3 regions of the Ruegeria sp. BF8 genome follow, and region 1 is predicted to be linked to each of the others. Evidence: riboswitches for the same ligand, from Rfam matches in the RefSeq annotation. Region 1 holds a riboswitch; each other region holds the start of a gene.

Region 1 (3,270 bases):
CAAAAGAAACGAATAAAAAGTCGATCTAGATGCAAAATATTTTGGTGCTGAATGGACCGCCTGCCCAATCCGGCCTGGCTGCGCAGCTTCGAAGCCGCCGCCCGCCATCTGAATTTCACCACCGCCGCGCAGGAACTGGGCCTGACCCAGACGGCGGTGTCGCTGCATATCCGCTCGCTCGAGGCGGACCTCGGGCAGCCGCTTTTTGCCCGCAACGCCCGACACCTGTCGCTGACCGAGCTGGGCCAGTCCTATGCGCTGACCGTGCGCCGGGCGCTGTCGGATATTGCGCTGTCCACCAACAGCTTGTTCGGCCCCGCCTCGCGGCAGGCGCTGACCATCCGGGCGGCGATATCGACGATGACCTACTGGATCGCGGCCGAGCTGCCCGCGTTCAGCGCCCAGCACCCCGAGATCCCGGTGCGGCTGGTGTCACATATCTGGAACGACTCGGCCGCGCCTGCGGATGTGGACGTGGAAATCCGGCTGGGCTATGGCGACTGGCCCGGAGTTGCGGCCGAACAGCTGTGCTCGGAACGGCTGGTGCCCGTCTGCCGGGCGCAGGACCCGGCGCCAGACCTGCAAAACGGCCCGTTGATTCACATTCTGGGGTATGAGGACAACTGGGCGCGGTACTTCGAGGCCACGGGCACCGACCTGCCCGACCGCCCCGCGCGTAATTCGGCGGATACGACCGTCACGGCGCTGCAACTGGTGATGGCCGGCGCTGGCTATGCCACCGTTCTGGAGCGGTTCGCGCGCAACGCCATCGCCCAGGGCGCGCCGATCCGGGTTGCGGGGCCGGCGATTCCCTTTGCCCAGTCGCATTATCTGATCCGCAGCGTCAGCGCGGCGCCTCCGTCCATCCCTGCCCAGTTGTTCCTGGCCTGGCTGCGCGACCGGCTGGCCGGCGATGCCGCGGATTGATCCCGGCAAGTCGCTTTTTCTATCCGACGCGAGGCACTTGGCCCCGCGCGCTTGACAACCCCCCTGCCCGTGCCGCATGTCGCTTGCGTTGGTGTCTGTGCAAGCAGATGAAAAGGGAATGCGTCAGCGGTTTTCCGTCAAACGCAGCCGCCCCCGCGACCGTGACCGGAGAGGGTGCCCAAATGCCACTGGCTGCTGGCCGGGAAGGCGGGACATCCGACAGAGCGCCGCTCTGACATCCGCAAGCCGGGAGACCTGCCAACGCCCGAAGACAAACCGGACGGGGTGTTCCGGTGTCGGGCCCATGTCCGCAACGTGGCCCGCGCATACCCCGTCCCCCGACAACCGAGTGAGGGGGGATGAGAGACGTGACCGAGACCACACCAGTTGAACTGCTGGTCTGCACCACCTGCCGACGCGGGCTACCCATCGAGGATGACGCCCAGCGCCCCGGCACGCTGCTGCACAAGGCACTGGCAGCCGCCGACCTGCCCGCGGGCATCACCCTGAAGCCGGTCGAATGCCTGTCGAACTGCGATCAGGGCTGCTCTATCGTTCTGCGCGGCGGGCCGTCGCGCTGGACCTTCGTCTATGAAAACCTGAACGAATCCGACCATGTCGAGATCATCGTCGAAGGCGCCACCAAATATTTGGCCTCCGATGATGGCCTTGTGAAATGGCGCGACCGCCCTGAACATTTCCGCAAGAACTGCGCCGCCCGCATTCCCCCGATTGGAGCCTGAGCATGAGCACCCTCGAAAAACTTCCCGTCACCGTCATCACCGGCTTTCTCGGCTCGGGCAAGACCACGCTGATCCGCCATCTGATGCAAAACCCGCAGGGCAAGCGGCTGGCCGTGGTGGTCAACGAATTCGGCGATGTGGGCGTCGATGGCGAGATCCTGAAAAGCTGCGCCATCCCCGACTGCCCGGCGGAAAACATCATGGAACTGGCCAATGGCTGCATCTGTTGCACCGTGGCCGATGACTTCATCCCCACGATCGAGGCGCTGATGGCGCTCGACCCGCGCCCCGATCACATCCTGATCGAAACCAGCGGTCTGGCCCTGCCGAAACCGCTGCTCAAGGCGTTCGACTGGCCCGACATCCGTTCCAAGATCACCGTGGACGGCGTGATCGCTCTGGCCGATGCCGAGGCCGTGGCCGCAGGCCGCTTCGCCCCGAATGTCGCGGCGGTGGATGCCCAGCGCATGGCCGATGACTCGATCGACCACGAAACGCCCCTGTCCGAGGTGTTCGAGGATCAGATCGCGTGCGCCGACATCATCCTGCTGACCAAGCCTGACCTGGCCGGCCCCGAAGGCGTGGCCAAGGCGCGCGAGATCATCGCCGCCGAGGCGCCCCGCCCCCTGCCCGTGGTCGAAGTGGCCGAGGGTGCGGTGGACGTGCGCGTGGTGCTGGGGCTGGAGGCCGCAGCCGAGGACGACATGGACGCCCGCCCCTCGCATCACGATGGCCATGACGACCACGAACATGACGATTTCGAAAGCATTGTGGTCGAGCTGCCAGAACAGACCGACCCGGCGCAGCTGGTCGCCAATATCGAGCGTCTGGCGAACGAGCTGAACATCCTGCGGGTCAAGGGCTATGCCGCCGTTCAGGGCAAGCCGATGCGCCTGCTGGTCCAGGCGGTCGGCGCGCGGGTGCGGCACCAGTATGACCGCCCGTGGAAACCCGAGGAAGAGCGCCGCTCGCGCCTTGTGGTCATCGCCGAGCATGACGACATCGACGAGGCCGAGATCCGCGGCATCCTGACGGGCGTCACCGAGGCCGCCGAGTAAGCACCGATGCACGTCGTCTTCCGCGAAAGCCACGGGCTCGAAGAAACCGAGACCCCGACCGATCTGGGCCAGAGCCCGGCGGATCTGGTGGTGCTGTCCTTTTCGGACAGCGACCTGGGTGCTTTCGCGGCCGGCTGGCATCGCGGCGGCGGGCCCGAGGGGCGGATGCCCTCGTTGCGGCTGGCCAACCTGACGGCGCTGAAGCACCCATTGTCGGTCGATACCTATGTCGAGCAGACGCTGGAGGGTGCCAAGGGCATCCTGATCCGGCTGATCGGCGGAGTGCCCTATTGGTCCTACGGGTTGCAGCAGGTGCTGGCGCTGGCGCAGGCCAAGGGCATCGCGCTGGCGGTGCTCCCCGCCGACGGGCGCGAGGATCCGCGGCTGGACGACTATTCCACCCTGCCGGTCTCGACCCTGCGGCGGCTGGCGCATCTGTGCGACACCGGCGGCGAGGTGGCCGCGCAGGCGGCGCTGGCGCAGATGGCGCTGGCGGCGGGGCTCTATGCCGGGCCGGTGATGGGGGCTAAGACTCTGCCCGA
Region 2 (3,270 bases), on a different contig from region 1:
ATCGACGGCGCATCTCGGCACGCGCTGCGGGCATGTCGATCAGCGCCCAGTCCGCCATCGTGGCCTTCGAGTCTTTCAGCCGCTCGGTCAGCGAATGCTCGAAATCCCGGTAATCATATGTCAGGCAAGCCATACCGCGCTCGGCGGCCAGCCAGCGAGCAAAGTGCTGATAGTAGTCACGTGGCACTCCCGTTGCGCCGTTCAGCACAACAACGGTTTGCGGCTCGACCGCCGGAGTGTAAAGCCGCGCCGCCAGCTGGGTCTGGCCCGACGGAAACTTAAAGTCTTCCACGTCAACCGCGTGCTGCGAATCCAACATCTTTGCCTCCAAACACTCTGGACCGATCGGTCTAATACTTTGTGTCTGGACCAATTGGTCTAGGCCTGTCAATATTTGGCCTGCATGACCCAACGTCCACCAAACACCAAAGATCGCCTGATCGTGACTGCCGCCCGACTGTTCCAGCGCTCGGGCTATAACGGTGTCGGTCTGGCGGAATTGCTGGCCGAAGCGCAAGCCCCCAAGGGTTCGCTTTATCACCATTTTCCAAAGGGCAAGCCGGATCTGGCCCTGGCGGCGGCCAGTTGGGCCTCGGACGGGATGTTGAGCATGATCGCTGCGGCATTCGACGACGCCGCGGATTTTCGCGACGGGGTCACCACCCTGTGCCACAAGATCGCGAAGCTGTTCGACACCTCGGCCCAATGGGAGACCTGCCCGATCGCCGCCACCCTGTTCGAAAGCCCCGACAACCGCGCGTTTCGGGAACATGCCGACCGTCTGTATGAAAGCTGGATCATCGAAGTTCGAAACCACGCCGCGCGGTTCGGAGTTTCCGACCCTGAAAATGCTGCGGACACCCTGTTCATCGTGATGCAAGGCGGCTGGCAATTGGCCCGTGCCCGCAGGGATTCGAATGTGCTGCGCAGACTGCCTGATCTGTTCCCTTGGAACTCACTCCGGCAACCGGGCTGAAACCGTCTTGACTCGATCCCGGATACACCGCTAGCGATGAGTGGATGGTTCCCGTGCCGTTTCGGTCCGGGATGAAAAGGGAACACGGTGCGGTCCAACCCGGAACTCCGGAGCGGACCAAGGCCGCGACTGCCCCCGCAACTGTAGGCGGAGAGCGATGCCTAAATACCACTGACCGCAAGGTTGGGAAGGTCGGCAAAGCAAAGACCCGCAAGTCAGGAGACCTGCCATCAAACGTGAAACCGAAACTCGGACGGGGTGTCCGGGCAGGGTCTGGCCTTGAAACCGGCGTCTGTCCAAATCCACCTCGCCCAGCGCGCGGAGGGCGCAACATGATTTGGAAGACCGATACCCATGAATTCGCGGCAACCATCTGCCAGCGCACCGGAAAGACCTGCCCGGCATTGGCGCGCATGGCACGGGCCATCGCGCAGGCAATGGCGACGGCGCAGGCCGCTACATCCCCCGACTTCCAAGTGGAAGGCAGTAGCGAACTGGCCCATTGCGAACATGGCTGCACGGCGCGGTTCGATGCACGTCCCGAACGGATCCGCGTGTATTGCGGAGCGGCCGCCGACATCCCGTCCGACTGCCTTGATACCTACGCCGACATGCTGTTTGACGACCAGAGCGACGCCCTGCCTGCGCAGGTCATCAGTGATCGACCCTGTGCGATGCTGCAGGCCACGGCGATCATGCCCGTGGTCAGGGCCGAGCGCGAGTTCCGCGCAACCGCCTGAATGTCAGGTCGCCAGTGCCTCGCGCGCTGGGGCGACGGCCCAGTCCATCTGAGCATCAGTCTCAACCGCGCAGGGGCGTACGGCCCGCAGGCGTTTCAGGGCCTGTTCCGGCTGCTCGCCGCTCTCGATCATCAAGCGCAGAACAACCATGCCAGACCGCCCACAACCGCCCCGGCAGTGGACCAGTACCCGCCCGCCGCCCGACAGCGCATGGCGGGCGGCGGCGCTGACTTCGGGCCATCGGCCGGATATCTCGGTCGACGGCGCCGAGAAGTCGGCGACCGGAAGATGCGCCCACCGACAAGCGCGCCGATGAATGTCACAGCCCAATTCGCCCGCACCCACAGAAACCAGTTCGGCAAGGGTTGTCATCGAAATCACCAGCCCCGGCGCCCAGGCTGAAATCAGGTCCAGGTCTCCCTCATAGTCGCCGCCACCGCCGGGAACCGAGGTCAGGGCCAGCGTACCGCCGCCCACCTGCAATGCATGAACCACAAGATTTGTCATCAGACGTTCCCCCCGAAACTGGCTGATTGAACTTGATCCGCGCAGTATGCCTCACACCGCGCGCTCGCCAAAGCGAAAAACCTGCACCGGTGCTGTGGACGCGGGGCACCTGGAACTCTACCCTGCATCGTCAGTACGAATCCGTCAGAGCAGACATGACCACACAGTCCAGCCCCGCCTATCAGGTTCTCGCCCGAAAATACCGCCCGGAAACCTTTGCCGACCTGGTCGGTCAGGATGCCATGGTGCGCACGCTGAAAAACGCGTTCGAGGCGGACCGGATCGCGCAGGCCTTCATCATGACCGGCATCCGCGGCACCGGCAAGACGACCACGGCCCGGATCATCGCCAAGGGCATGAACTGCATCGGACCCGACGGCAATGGCGGCCCAACGACCGAACCCTGCGGCCAGTGCGAGCATTGCGTGGCCATCATGGAAGGTCGCCATGTGGACGTGCTGGAAATGGACGCCGCCAGCCGCACCGGCGTGAACGACATCCGAGAGATCATCGACAGCGTGCGCTATCGCGCCGCCAGCGCGCGGTACAAGATCTACATCATCGACGAAGTCCACATGCTGTCGACCAGCGCCTTCAACGCGCTGTTGAAAACGCTGGAGGAACCGCCCGAGCATGTGAAATTCATCTTCGCCACGACCGAGATCCGCAAGGTTCCGGTCACCGTGCTGTCGCGCTGCCAACGGTTCGACCTGCGCCGGATCGAGCCCGAAGTGATGATCGGCCTGCTGCGCAAGATCGCCACCGCCGAGGGCGCGGAAATCTCGGATGACGCGCTGGCACTGATCACCCGCGCCGCCGAAGGCTCGGCCCGGGATGCGACCTCGCTGCTGGATCAGGCAATCAGCCATGGTGCCGGCGAAACCACCGCCGACCAGGTGCGCGCGATGCTGGGACTGGCCGACCGGGGCCGCGTGCTGGACCTGATGGACATGATCGTGCGCGGCGATGCGGCCGGGGCCCTGACCGAACTGGGCGCGCAATATGCCGAGGGCGCCGACCCGCTGGCGGTGTTGCGCGATCTGGCCG
Region 3 (3,270 bases), on a different contig from region 1:
CCCGCTTCTGCTCGGCGGCGACGTCGCCATAATTGACGATCACAATGACTTCGGGGTTGCGATCGACGACTTCCTCCCAGGTGACGGTCGCCCAGCTTTTCTCGAAATCATCCATGATGTTGACGCCGCCTGCGGCCTCGATCAGAGCGGTCGGCATGGCATAGCGGCCGGCAGTGAACGGCGTATCCTCGCCGCTGTCATAGACAAAGACACGCAGCGGTTCGTCCGAAGGATTCAGGCTGAATGTGATCTCAGCAAGTTCGGCCTTATATCCCTGGACCAGCTTTTGCGCCCTGTCTTCGACACCGAAGATACGACCGAGGTTCAGAAGATCGTTGTACATGTCGCTCATGCTGGCTTTGGGCTTGTCGCCGATATGGATGCAGCTTTCAGTCAGTTCGTAGACTTTGATCCCGAAAGGTTCGAGCGTCTCTGGCGTCACCTCGCCACCCACTTTCATCCCGTAGTTCCAGCCCGCGAAATAGAAATCGGCATCTGCGCCGACCAGCACCTCTTTGCTGGGATACTTGGCCGACAGCTCGGGCAGCTGCTGCACTCCGGCGCGCATGTCCTCGTCCAACGTCTTCCAGCCGGAAATGCCGGTATATCCCACCATTCGGTCGGCCAGGCCCAGCACCAGCATCATTTCCGTCAGGTTCACGTCGTTCGAGATCGCCGCCTTGGGCGGTTCGTCAAAGGTGACGGTTCGATTGCAACTTTGCATGGTGGTTTCCGCGATCGCGGTATTGGCGGCCAAAGCCAAGCCCAGGACTAGGGTGGTCGGTTTCATTCCAAGCTTCCTTCTGGTTGGGGATTGGGGAGTTGATAGGTCAGGTGAGGTTTGTGACTGAGGCTGAGTTGCTCTTGCCGGGCGGTGACATCGAACGTGTCAGAGACAAGCCTGTCACTCAGCACTGTCTGGGTTGGGCCAAAGCCGCAGGGTCGACCGTTCTTCAGAATCAGAACACGGTCGCAGACATCGGCGGCCAGGTTCAGATCGTGCAGCGAGGTGACGATCGTCAGGTCGAGGTCCCGGATCAGCCGCAACACCTCTAGCTGGTTGCGGATGTCCAGGTGGTTGGTAGGCTCGTCCAGCACAAGAATCCGGGGCTCTTGGGCAAGGGCGCGGGCGACCATCACACGCTGACGCTCGCCGCCGGACAGAGTGGCCAGCCCACGGTCGGCAAACCCGTGCAGATCCATTCGGTGAAGCGCGGACTCGATGATCTGGTGGTCACGACTGCCGGGCGTGGACAGGCCTAACCGGTGCGGCACACGTCCCAACGCCACGACGTCGCGCACGGTCAGCGCGAAATCCGAGGGCTGCTCCTGCAGCACGGCGGCAACCTGACGCGCCAGCGCCCGGGGGGCCATTCTTTTGACGGACACGCCGTCCACCAGAATGTCGCCCGAGGACGGACGGTGATAGCCGTAGATCATCCGCAGAAGGGTTGTCTTGCCGGCACCGTTCGGCCCCACAACCCCCATGACCTGCCCGCGCATCAGCGCAAAACTGGTCTCGTGCAGCACCAACGGCGCTCGTTTTCGCGGCGCCCAGGTGACGGTATCCACCGACAGCAAAGGCGCGCTCATGAGGCGCAATCCGCATTTTCCGAAGACGCAGCCATCGCGGCTGGAATGCGGGCCAGCGTCGCGTGGCGAAGCCCGGCCGGGCGGTCGACCGAGCTGCACCATCCATCGCGCAACTGCTGGTACAGCCGGGCGAATTCCACCAATGCCCCGGTCTCTTCAGACGTCAGGCCGCCAAACAGGTAAGATGCCTTGCCCGGCGCGTGATAGGCGACGGTACAGGGTCGGGTGCACCCGGCCATGCAGGCCGCACCGGAAACGTCAAAACCTGCCAAACCGTCGTCTTCGGCCAGCGCGGCGCGCAATCGTCCGATCAGGTCAGGCCCGGGGCGTACGGCTGCGCCCTTGGGTCGGCAAGATAGGCAAACCGTGATGTGATGTGTTGATTGTCGGCTCACTTCGCCCTCCGCGAAATCGCGGGACGGAAAGGGAACCAGTCATGTCAGCGGCGCAAGCCGAAAATGCCATCTTGGCCTCCTTCCGGGACACCCCGCCCGGGTTGAGTTGCGTTTGATGATGGCAGGTCTCCTGACTCGCGATGTATGGCTTGCCCCGCCTTCCCAGACCTATCGGCCCAGTGGCATCCGGGGGTCGCACACCGCCTACAGTTGCGGGGGCAGTCACGGAATTGGCGTCAGAACGGCGCCGCACCGTATTCCCTTTTGCCCGACCGCCGAAACGATCGGGAACCATCAGCGCAAATCTCATCCATGAGTCGGGTTGCACTGTCAACGACGTTCTGGGCGGGTGCGTAATGGAGGTATCCAGGCGACCCTTCGGCACCACCTGAGCGACAGACCGGGCCGCGAATCACGTCGTTTTGACCAACTGGATTAAGATAGCTCGGAAGGTCCCGAAACACGGCGGCGCAAGCGGGCCGACTGCCAAGCCTCCGTGAGCGGCCTCGCCTTTTCCCTTTGAATGCAGAAGCCTATCGTTGGAAAGCGTACAAAATTTACGCGCGGAAAAATCATTGATTTATCCTGTGATTGATTCAAACATACGAATTCGACACAACTTTAGCTTTACCTCCGTTGTTGTCGCTGTCGCCCGTTTCGTCGGGCCCTTCCGACTGCTGGAGTGAGTGCTGGCGGTCGGAAGGCATTTTACGAAGATCAGCGTTGGGAGGACGCAGTGCCGGGATTAAATTTACGAACCCTTCCGCGAAAGTTCGCACCGGTTTTTACCCATAATGTCATAACATCAGCACGCTTTGTTCACGGTCCCGGGGATCGGCAGAATATCTGTCTGCCAGCCATGTCATTGGCCGCAAAATCGGGGACCGCTTAGACGTGAGCGCGCAAAATAAGACCACCTATTCCAAAAGTATCAACAAATCTGTGAGGAGAAGAAAATGATTAACAAAGCTATGATGATTTCAGGCGCGACGTGTTTCGTACTGCTAGCGGCGTGTGACGACACCAGCACGTCAAGCGCACCTGCCGAACTGACCCCCGCCCAACAGGCGTGTCTGCGAGACGTGGCCAAAACAACAAACAATTCGCAAGTGGTCGTGCTCTCATCCGCGTTCAGCGAGGCTGGAACACAAGTTACCGTTGGGGTTGGAGAGGATCGGGCTCCGTGGAATTGTATTGCCTACAGTGATGGCGCGACAGCTGGTATCGAGTTCCTGGGCGACGAAGGCGCGTTGTGACCGGTTTGATGCGTAGCCGAAATCGG

The links. A riboswitch is a leader RNA that binds a small molecule or an ion and turns the genes downstream of it on or off. The one in region 1 is predicted to bind cobalamin.
Region 2: linked by a shared signal. The riboswitch ahead of ACR0LD_RS13290 (hypothetical protein) and the one ahead of ACR0LD_RS01905 (DUF1636 family protein) in region 1 are both predicted to bind cobalamin.
Region 3: linked by a shared signal. The riboswitch ahead of ACR0LD_RS15005 (DUF1636 family protein) and the one ahead of ACR0LD_RS01905 (DUF1636 family protein) in region 1 are both predicted to bind cobalamin.

The regions. Positions count from the first base shown of each region.
Region 1 covers NZ_JBQFTL010000001.1:394,364-397,633, reverse strand. The annotation lists gene ACR0LD_RS01910 (LysR family transcriptional regulator) at 52-927, shown strand; cobalamin riboswitch at 1,000-1,204, shown strand; gene ACR0LD_RS01905 (DUF1636 family protein) at 1,287-1,670, shown strand; gene cobW (cobalamin biosynthesis protein CobW) at 1,673-2,728, shown strand; gene cobN (cobaltochelatase subunit CobN) at 2,735-3,270, shown strand, end outside.
Region 2 covers NZ_JBQFTL010000003.1:539,415-542,684, reverse strand. The annotation lists gene ACR0LD_RS13300 (alpha/beta hydrolase family protein) at 1-319, opposite strand, end outside; gene ACR0LD_RS13295 (TetR/AcrR family transcriptional regulator) at 443-976, shown strand; cobalamin riboswitch at 1,005-1,222, shown strand; gene ACR0LD_RS13290 (hypothetical protein) at 1,309-1,716, shown strand; gene ACR0LD_RS13285 (protein-tyrosine phosphatase family protein) at 1,720-2,223, opposite strand; gene ACR0LD_RS13280 (DNA polymerase III subunit gamma/tau) at 2,379-3,270, shown strand, end outside.
Region 3 covers NZ_JBQFTL010000004.1:274,225-277,494, forward strand. The annotation lists gene ACR0LD_RS14995 (ABC transporter substrate-binding protein) at 1-790, opposite strand, end outside; gene ACR0LD_RS15000 (ABC transporter ATP-binding protein) at 787-1,593, opposite strand; gene ACR0LD_RS15005 (DUF1636 family protein) at 1,590-1,988, opposite strand; cobalamin riboswitch at 2,092-2,299, opposite strand; gene ACR0LD_RS15010 (hypothetical protein) at 2,945-3,244, shown strand.